DNA from 4 places in the Terrabacter ginsenosidimutans genome. Region 2 is predicted to be linked to each of the others. Evidence: predicted binding sites of a transcription regulator. Region 2 holds the regulator's gene; each other region holds the start of a gene.

Region 1 (2,196 bases), on a different contig from region 2:
ATCAGCGCGGCCTTCTTGAGCCACTCTCGCGGGTGGTAGTACCAGTAGGCGAGCCGGTCGATGACGAGCTCGGTGCGCACCGGCTGGCGCAGGTCGAACGGCTCGATGGTGAGGCGCTCGCTCGTCAGCTCATGAGTCACTCCGTCGTCCGTGGTGATCGGACCGACGAGCGCGAGCAGGGCCTCGAACGCGGTGGGCCAGTCCTCCTCGGCCCCGAGCAGCAGCCCGATCAGGTGGTTGCGCGTGTGCGTCATGTGCCTCTCCTGGTGGACGATCCGGGTGACCCCGATCCTTGCAGCAGTGTCAACAGGAACGGGTCGAACGCGGCCTCCCAGGAGCGCCAGTCGTGCCGGCCCGGCCTCTCGTGGAACGTGACGTCGTGACCGCTCGCGGCGAGGGTCTGCGCCATCTGGCGGTTGTTGGCCAGGTTGCCCTCGTCGGCGCCGCACGTGAGGACGATCCGGGCGTCGCTGCGCCGCTTGCGCGCCCGGCGCACGCCCGCGACGAAGGCCGTCACGCGGTCCCAGAACTCGAAGTCCTCCTCGTCGTCCACACGCTTGCGGAAGAACGAGCCCGACTGGAGGAAGAGCGCCCCGAACGTCCCCGGGTGGCGCCACTCGGTCTGCAGGGACGCGAGCGCTCCGAGGCTCGCTCCCACGAGCGTCGGCTTGGCGTCGGCGGCGTATGCCGTGTGCACGGTCGGGAGCACGTGCTCGGCGAGCGCCTCGGCCCAGAGGGGGTTGGCGGCATACCGCTCGTTGCGAGGCCCGGGCTCGAGCAGGACGACCCGGGTCGGCGGGACCCGGCCGTCGGCGGTGGCCGTGCGCAGCCGCGAGACGAGGTGCGCCCGGCGCGAGTACTCCGGGCCGTCGTGCGCGACGAGGAGCGGGAGGGGGTCGCTGCGGCGGGTGCCCACGGGAGTGACGACGACGAGGTCGACGTCGCCGACCGGCGTGCCGGTGACGGTGAGCCTCGTTCGCGCCATCCCCTGACCCTATGCGTGACGCCGGACGGCGGCCCGTCCAGCGTGCAATCCGTCGTTGTCATTGATCGAGATCTATTGCAGGACAATGCGATTCGTTGTCCACAGATGCCCGCGAACTCTTGTCGATCGAGTCGAACATGTGTTCTAATTAACCTGTTCGCAGATCCCGAGAGGAGTGGTCCCGTGCCCTACGTCGCATCCACTCGCACGGGTCTGCTCGGGGTCGAGGACGACCGGTTGCGCGCCCAGGTGATGGCGGACGTGCAGGACAGCCTCACGGCGCTCGGTGAGCGGGCGTTGGGCACCATCGAGGCCCTGGAGACGGAGAAGGCGCGGGTCGAGGCCCGGCTGCTGGCGGCCTACGGCGCCCTTCACACGATCGAGTCACAGCAGGTCGAGACGCTGGCGCTGGCAGCCGGGTCCCTGCACGTGTCGGCCGACCGGGTCGTCAGCGAGGAGATCGCCCTGGCCACGGGTCTCGGCGTCGGCGAGGTGGCCCGTCGGCTGTCGCTGGCCACCGCGCCGCGACGGCACCGGATGATCCTCGCCGCCCTCCGGTCCGGCGCGACGACGCTGCACCGCGCCCTTCAGGTCGCGTCCGAGACGGCGGCCCTGTCGGACGCCGACGTGGCGGCCGTCGAGGAGGCCGTGCTCGCACCCTCCCGCGACGGTCGGCGCCTGTCGCAGCGGACGTTCGTGACCCGGCTGCGGCGTGCGATCGCCTCCCTCGACACCCGCGGGTCCGACGAGCGCCGCGCCCGGGCGCGGTCGCGGCGGGGCGTCTTCAGCCGGCTCACCGGCGACGGGATGGGCTGCCTCACCCTCGTCGCCGATGCCGACGCGATCGCTGCGGTCATGGACCGGCTCGACGGGCAGGCCCGCGCGGCCCGGGGAGCGGACGATCCCCGCACCCTCGACCAGCTCCGCTGCGACCTCGCGACCGAGGCACTCCTGCGCAGCCACCTCGAGGCCCGGCAGCAGGCGACCCAGTCCGGCAACGACTCCGGCTCCGGCTGCGACTCTGTCTCCGGCACCCACTCCGGCACCGTGTCCGATCCCGCCTCACCCTCCTCGCCGAGCACGACGCCGGCCGGCCTGGTGTGGCTCATCGTGCCCTTCGAGGTCGCGACGGGCACCTCCGACGCCGCCTGCGAGCTGCCGGGCCACGGCTGGATCACTGCCGCCCAGGCCCGCGAGATCATGACGCGGCC
Region 2 (2,196 bases):
GCTTGAGCCAGGCGGCCACCAGCGCGGCGACGGCGGCGACGACGACGAGCGACCAGATGTTGTTGCGCACGGCCGCGGCGATCTCGCCCGGGGTCTGGGTGTAGGCGTTCGGCCCGCACCGGGCGTCCGGCACGGTGGGGACCATGGCGACGACGAAGGCCATGAAGCCCGAGAAGTTGAGCAGCACGTCCTCCTCGGGCGAGTGGCCCTTGTAGGCGATGAGGCTGGCCCCGAGCGCGCACAGCGAGCCGACGAAGACCGATCGTGCCGGTGTGTAGTAGTACGCGCTGATCGAGCCGAGCCAGCACGAGTGGCCGGTCTCCCACCACCACTGGTAGCCGACCGAGAGCAGCAGCATGAGGAGCAGGGCGATCATCGCGCCCCGCAGGTAGCGGTACGTGAACACGACGTCCCGGGTGCGGCCTGGTGCCATGGCGGTCTCCTTCGCAGGGCTCACGGTTCAGAGTCTCTCGCCGTCTCGTCGGATACGCCTCCCGGGACACGGCGATGCCGTCGGCGCGGAGGGCGCCGACGGCATACGTCGTCGATGGGGAGCCGAAGGGCTCAGATGCGGCGCAGCACCGCCGTGACCTTGCCGAGGATCGTGGCGTGGTCGCCGTCGATGGGGGAGAAGTCGTCGTTGTGCGGCATGAGCCACACGTGGCCGTCCTTGCGCTTGAACGTCTTGACCGTCGCCTCGTTGTCGAGCATCGCCGCGACCACGTCGCCGTTGTCGGCATGCTGCTGCTGGCGCACGACGACCCAGTCGCCGTCGCAGATCGCGGCGCCGATCATCGAGTCGCCGGTGACCTTGAGCAGGAAGAGGTCGCCCTCGCCGACGAGCTGCTTGGGCAGCGGGAACACGTCCTCGACGACCTCCTCGGCGGTGATGGGTACGCCGGCCGCGATCTGTCCGAGCACGGGAACGTAGGAGGCCTCGGGGCGGGCATCGCCGGAGTCGGTCTCGGTGTCGTACTGGTCGCCCCGCGGGCGCAGCGGCGTCGCGTCGCCCGCGCGGTAGCCGACCTCCTCCGCCTTCGCGTCGGGCGAGACGACCTCGAGCGCGCGCGGACGGTTGGGGTCACGCCGGAGGTAGCCCTTGGCGACGAGCGCGTTGAGCTGGTGGGAGACGCTGGACGGGCTGGCCAGGCCGACCGCGTCGCCGATCTCACGCATGCTCGGCGGGTAGCCACGGCGGTCCACGGAGTTGCGGATGACCTCGAGAACCCGCCGCTGGCGGACGGTCAGACCGTCGCCGGTGTCGCGATCGGGAAGCTCGGTCACGCCCATGGTGTCCCCTTCGTCGGCTCTTCAGACCGCGTCGTGACGCTGGATGTGAGGCCAGTGTCAGTGGTGGCTGGTGAGGTCTGTGGTGTGAGGAAAGACTACGCAGGTCGAACACAGTTGCCAAACACCTGTTCGATGCGTGTCTCGACTTCATCGAACATACGTGCTACAACTCGTACAGACGTTCTATCGAACATGTGTTCGCAAGTTCAGGAGCAAGGGGAGGTCACCATGAGCGCCATCGTCCTCGAGGCCGTTCGCCAGCCGCACACCGAGGAGTCCGAGCGGCCGCTGTCGGCCGGACGGCCCCGTCTCGTTCTCGTGCCGACCGGGCCTGAGGCGGCAGGGGTGGCCCGGGCAGCGCGCGCCACCCAGCCGCCCCTGCGTCTGACCCGGTTCGGTCGGGTGGTCCTGGCCCTGCTCGTCGCGGCAGTCGTCGCCGTCCTCGGTGTCGGGTTGGCCGGCCAGCTGGCCTCGGCCACGGGGGAGCCGCGCACGGTCACGGTGCAGTCCGGGCAGACGCTCTCGGGGGTCGCCGCTCGCGAGCTGCCCGAGCTGACGACGGCCGAGGGCGTCGTCGAGCTCCAGGTCGCCAACAGTCTCAGCACCACCGCGGTCCACGCCGGTCAGCAGCTCGTCATCCCGGCGCGCTGACCCCACAGCTCTCTGCGAGCTCTCGGGGACCTGGTCGATCGCGTAGGCCGTCTCCCGGCTGTCGCACCGACCGTCCCATCCCGATCTGCCGCGTTGGCTCCACCTTCAGCGGCTGGCGGTAGCGGCGCTTCGACCCCGTCGCTCCTGCCCCGGACGCCGTACCCCTGATCCGGGGTGCGGCGTCCTGCTGTCCCCGGCGTCCTTGCAGCGCAGGTGGTCCAGCGGGCGCCGACACAGCACGCAGCCCTCATGCGC
Region 3 (2,196 bases), on a different contig from region 2:
GCGCTGTCGGTACCCACGCCTACGGTCTGGGGGTGACCGTGGACTCCCGCACCGCCTCAGAAGCTCCGTCGACCACCCGGCGCACGAAGGTGCTCGTGCTCGCGGCCGTGGCCGTGACCCTCCTGCTCTGGGCCTCGGCCTTCGTCGCGATCCGCCACCTGGGGCGTGACGTCCCGCCCGGTGCGCTGTCGCTGGGCCGCCTGCTCGTGGCGTCGGTCGCGCTCGGGGTGCTCGTCTTCAGGCGCCCTCGCACCTGGCCGGGTCGGCGCGACTGGCCACTGCTCCTGCTCTGCGGCGTCGGCTGGTTCGGCGTCTACAACCTGGCGCTCAACGAGGCCGAGCGGCGCATCGACGCCGGCACGTCCGCGCTCATCGTGCAGATCGGGCCGATCATCGTGGCCCTGCTCGCCACCGTCTTCCTCGGGGAGCGGATGCACCGCTGGCTGCTGCTCGGCATGGCCGTGGGCTTCGCCGGGGTCGTCGTCATCGCGCGCGGCTTCTCCTCGGGTGAGTCCGGCGACATGGTCGGCGTGTGGCTCGCCGTCCTCGCCGCGATCACGTATGCCGTGGGCGTCCTCGCGCAGAAGCCTCTCCTCGGGCGCCTGCCGGGTCCTGAGGTCACGTGGATCGCCTGCATCATCGGTGCGGTCGTTTGCCTGCCGTGGAGCGGCGAGCTCGTGACGGTCGTTCGTGACAGTGACGCGAGCACCCTGTGGTGGATCGCCTACCTCGGCATCTTCCCGACGGCCATCGCCTTCTCGACGTGGGCCTTTGTGCTTGCGCGCAGCGACGCCGGCACGCTGACGCTGACGACCTTCCTCGTGCCCTTCATCGCGACGCTCATCGCGTGGGCGCTGCTCTCGGAGGTGCCACCTCCCCTGACGTTCGTCGGTGGTGCGCTGTGCATCGCCGGAGTGCTGCTGACGCGGCGCCGGCCCAGGCCCAAGGTGGGCGGCGCCTCGGGCTGACCGCTTCCAATTGCCCTGCGCTGCAACGAGATCGGACGCGGTCGGTTGTGGACAGGCCTTCCCAATCAGTCGAACATGTGTTCTACTTGAGGAGTCGGCGACCCGGGTGGGAGGAGTGAGTTCGTGCCATTCCTCGACTCCGGGCGTTCGGCTCACGACGCAGCCGCAGGCGGGCTCAACCCTCGTGTCGTCTGGCTGCTGAGCCAGGGGAGGTCGGCGACCGGACCTGGCCCGAAGCCGCGTCCGCGTCTCTCGCTCCTCGACGAGGCGGAGTCGGTCCTGTCGCAGATCGAGCGCCTCGAGGTCCTGAAGGCTCGCCTCGAAGGTCGGATCGTCGACGCCTACGCTGCGTTGCACTCCGTCGAGGAGCAGCAGCTTGCGGGGATGGTCACGACCTCGCCGGTGCCCCTCACGACGGAGCAGGTCGTGACGCAGGAGATCGCGTGCGCGACCGGGGTCGGTGCGTCGGAGGTCGCGCGCCGGCTCGAGCTCGCGACGGCACCCCGGAGGCACCGAGTGCTCCGGCAGCGGCTGCGTGCCGGCTCGGTCAGCCTCCAGCGGGCCCTGCGGATCGTCGTGGAGACGAGGGTGCTCCCCGACGACCTGCTTCCCGACCTGGAGACCGCGGTGCTGGCGCCGACCCGCGACGGCGGCGTCGCCTCGCACCGGCTCTTCGGCGAGCGGCTGAGGCGTTGTGTGCGAACGGCAGACCCACGGGGACAAGAGGACCGGCGTCGTTCGGCCGCGGCTCGGCGCACGGTCTTCGGTCGTCTGGTCGAGGACGGCATGGGGACGTTCACCGTGGTGGCGCCCGCCGAGCGCGTCGTCGGCGTCCTCGACCGGGTCGACGCGATGGCTCGAGCCGCTCGCTCCGCGGGTGACGCGCGCACCCTCGAGCAGCTACGCAGCGACCTGCTCTGTGACCTCGTGCTCTTCGGTGTGGTCCCCGACGGCTCGGCCGCGCCCCTGGGTGGCGACCCTGCCGGGACGGGCGGACCCGCCGGGACGGGCGGACCGAGCTGGCCGGGTCTGTCGGACGCTCCTCCGGCCACCGTGCGCATCGTCGTTCCCTTCGAGGTCGCTGCAGGTCTGTCCGATGCCGCGTGCGAGCTGACCGGCCACGGCTGGGTCACGGCTCCCCACGCGCGCCAGATCATCACCGCGCCAGGTTCCGTCTGGCAGCGTCTCGCCGCCGACGTCGACACCGGCCGGGCCCTCGAGCTCTCCA
Region 4 (2,196 bases), on a different contig from region 2:
CGCCCAGCACGCGGTGGAGCCGCTCGCTCGAGCGGTCGAAGAAGGCGAGCAGGCCGTCGCGGTCCGACGGTCGCTCGTCCCGCTCGGCGTCCATCGCTTCCAGCTCGTCCGGGTCGGTGAGCCGCCGCTCTGCGATCTCGCCCCAGAACCACTGCACCCCGGCGAGGTGCCACAGCAGGTCGTCGGCGTCCCAGTCGGGGCAGGACGGCACCCGAGCGTCTACGGGCGCGTTCGCGAGCACCGTGCGGAAGCGCGCCGAGTCGGCCGCGAGGTGGTCGAGGAAGGGCAGGGGGCCACCTGAGCGGCTGGACGGCATACGGAACTCTCCTGTCAGCGGACGCCGGCTACACGGAACTGCACGGAGATGCGCGGACCCATCGGCTCGGACGTCTTGGGAACCGCATGGTCCCACGTCCGCTGGCACGAACCGCCCATCACGACGAGGTCACCATGACCGAGCGGATAGCGCAAGCTCTTTGTGGTCGACCCGGGGATGGGTCCGCCGTCGCGGGGGCGCAACGCCAGCGTGCGCGGTGACCCGAGCGAGAGGATCGCGATCATCGTGTCGCTGTCGCGCGACCGTCCGACGCGGTCGCCGTGCCACGCGACGCTGTCACGCCCGTCGCGGTAGAGGCAGAGCCCCGCCGTGACGAACGGCTCGCCGAGCTCGCGGGCGTAGTGGCGGCTCAGCGCCTCACGCGCCTCGACGAGCATCGGATGGGGGAGGGCCTCCCCGGCGGCGTAGAACTTCGTGAGCCGCGGGACGTCGACGACGGAGTCGTACATCTGGCGGCGCTCGGCGTGCCACGGCACGTCGCGCAGCAGGGCCGTGAAGAGCTCGTCGCCGGCCGCGAGCCAGCCCGGCCGGACGTCGACCCACGCGCCGTGAGCCAGCTGGTGGCGGGTCTTGCCCGTGCCGACGTCGCGCAGCGTCATCGCGTCGGTCAGGTCGAGGAGCGAACCCTGGAGAGAGAGGTCCATGTGCCCACGATAGCCCATGGAGTCGAACGGGTGTTCGAGTCCGTGGGGCGGAGTTTCCGGCGTCGGCGTGCGCCCGGCGCGTGCGGTGCGGCGCGCGCTCCGCGGAGGGGGAGAATGGGACCCATGCCCCTCTACCGTGACGAGGCGATCGTCCTGCGAACCCACAAGCTGGGCGAGGCCGACCGCATCATCACGATGCTGACGCGCACGCGGGGTCGGGTCCGCGCCGTCGCCAAGGGGGTGCGGCGCACCAAGTCCCGGTTCGGCTCGCGCCTCGAGCCGGGGATGATCATCGACGTCCAGTGCTACGAGGGTCGCAACCTCGACACGGTGACCCAGGTCGAGACGCTCGCGCCCTACGGCGACGCCATCGCCCGCGACTACACCGCCTACACCTGCGCGACCTCGATGCTCGAGACGGCGCTGCAGCTGACGGAGGAGCACGAGCCGCAGACGCAGCAGTACCTCCTGCTCGGCGGCGCGCTGCGCTCCCTCGCGGAACACGCCCATGACCCGGGGCTCGTCCTCGACGCCTACCTGCTGCGGTCGCTTGCGATCGCCGGCTGGGCGCCCAGCTTCGTCGACTGCGCGAGGTGCGGGGCCCCCGGGCCCCATCGGGCGTTCAACGTCCAGGCCGGTGGCGCGGTGTGTTCCGGCTGCCGTCCGCCCGGCTCGAGCGCGCCTGCGCCCGAGACGTTCGAGCTGCTCGCGTCCCTGCTCACCGGTGACTGGGACGTCGCCGACGCGAGCGACGTCCGGCACCGGCGCCAGGGCAACGGCCTCGTCTCCGCCTTCCTCCAGTGGCACATCGAGCGAGGGCTGCGGTCGCTGCGTCTCGTCGATCGTGCTTGATCCGACCCAACCAGCCTGAGCCGTAAGCGAACCCGATCCCGACCGACCGGAGACCCATGTACGCCAAGCCCTTCCCGCACCCGTCCGGTGCGACGCCGCCCGTGATCCCGGCCGACCTGCTGCCGAAGCACGTCGCGATCGTCATGGACGGCAACGGTCGTTGGGCCAACGCGCGTGGGCTGCCGCGTACCAAGGGCCACGAGGCGGGCGAGGCTTCCCTGCTCGACGTCGTCGCGGGTGCCATCGACGTCGGGGTGACGCACCTGTCGGCCTACGCGTTCTCCACGGAGAACTGGCGACGGTCGCCCGACGAGGTCCGCTTCCTCATGGGCTTCAACCGCGACGTCATCCGCCGGCGCCGGG

Evidence for each region. The regulator LexA, encoded in region 2, represses DNA repair genes until DNA is damaged. The targets are predictions, from matches to a motif close to TCGAACANNTGTTCGA.
Region 1: ABD831_RS03505 (HNH endonuclease signature motif containing protein) is a predicted target of LexA. The motif match lies at 1,117-1,132, and genes of this name have one in related genera.
Region 3: ABD831_RS10530 (HNH endonuclease signature motif containing protein) is a predicted target of LexA. The motif match lies at 1,038-1,053, and genes of this name have one in related genera.
Region 4: ABD831_RS08900 (alpha-ketoglutarate-dependent dioxygenase AlkB) is a predicted target of LexA. The motif match lies at 1,004-1,019, and genes of this name have one in related genera.

What each region holds. Positions count from the first base shown of each region.
Region 1 covers NZ_BAABDC010000001.1:730,474-732,669, forward strand. Annotated here, with positions in the region: gene ABD831_RS03495 (ATP-grasp domain-containing protein) at 1-254, opposite strand, end outside; gene ABD831_RS03500 (alpha/beta hydrolase) at 251-985, opposite strand; gene ABD831_RS03505 (HNH endonuclease signature motif containing protein) at 1,169-2,196, shown strand, end outside.
Region 2 covers NZ_BAABDC010000007.1:78,384-80,579, reverse strand. Annotated here, with positions in the region: gene ABD831_RS17995 (hypothetical protein) at 1-457, opposite strand, end outside; gene lexA (transcriptional repressor LexA) at 565-1,290, opposite strand; gene ABD831_RS17985 (LysM peptidoglycan-binding domain-containing protein) at 1,519-1,941, shown strand.
Region 3 covers NZ_BAABDC010000003.1:52,996-55,191, forward strand. Annotated here, with positions in the region: gene ABD831_RS10525 (DMT family transporter) at 33-968, shown strand; gene ABD831_RS10530 (HNH endonuclease signature motif containing protein) at 1,092-2,196, shown strand, end outside.
Region 4 covers NZ_BAABDC010000002.1:630,782-632,977, forward strand. Annotated here, with positions in the region: gene ABD831_RS08895 (maleylpyruvate isomerase family mycothiol-dependent enzyme) at 1-316, opposite strand, end outside; gene ABD831_RS08900 (alpha-ketoglutarate-dependent dioxygenase AlkB) at 331-981, opposite strand; gene recO (DNA repair protein RecO) at 1,105-1,833, shown strand; gene ABD831_RS08910 (isoprenyl transferase) at 1,890-2,196, shown strand, end outside.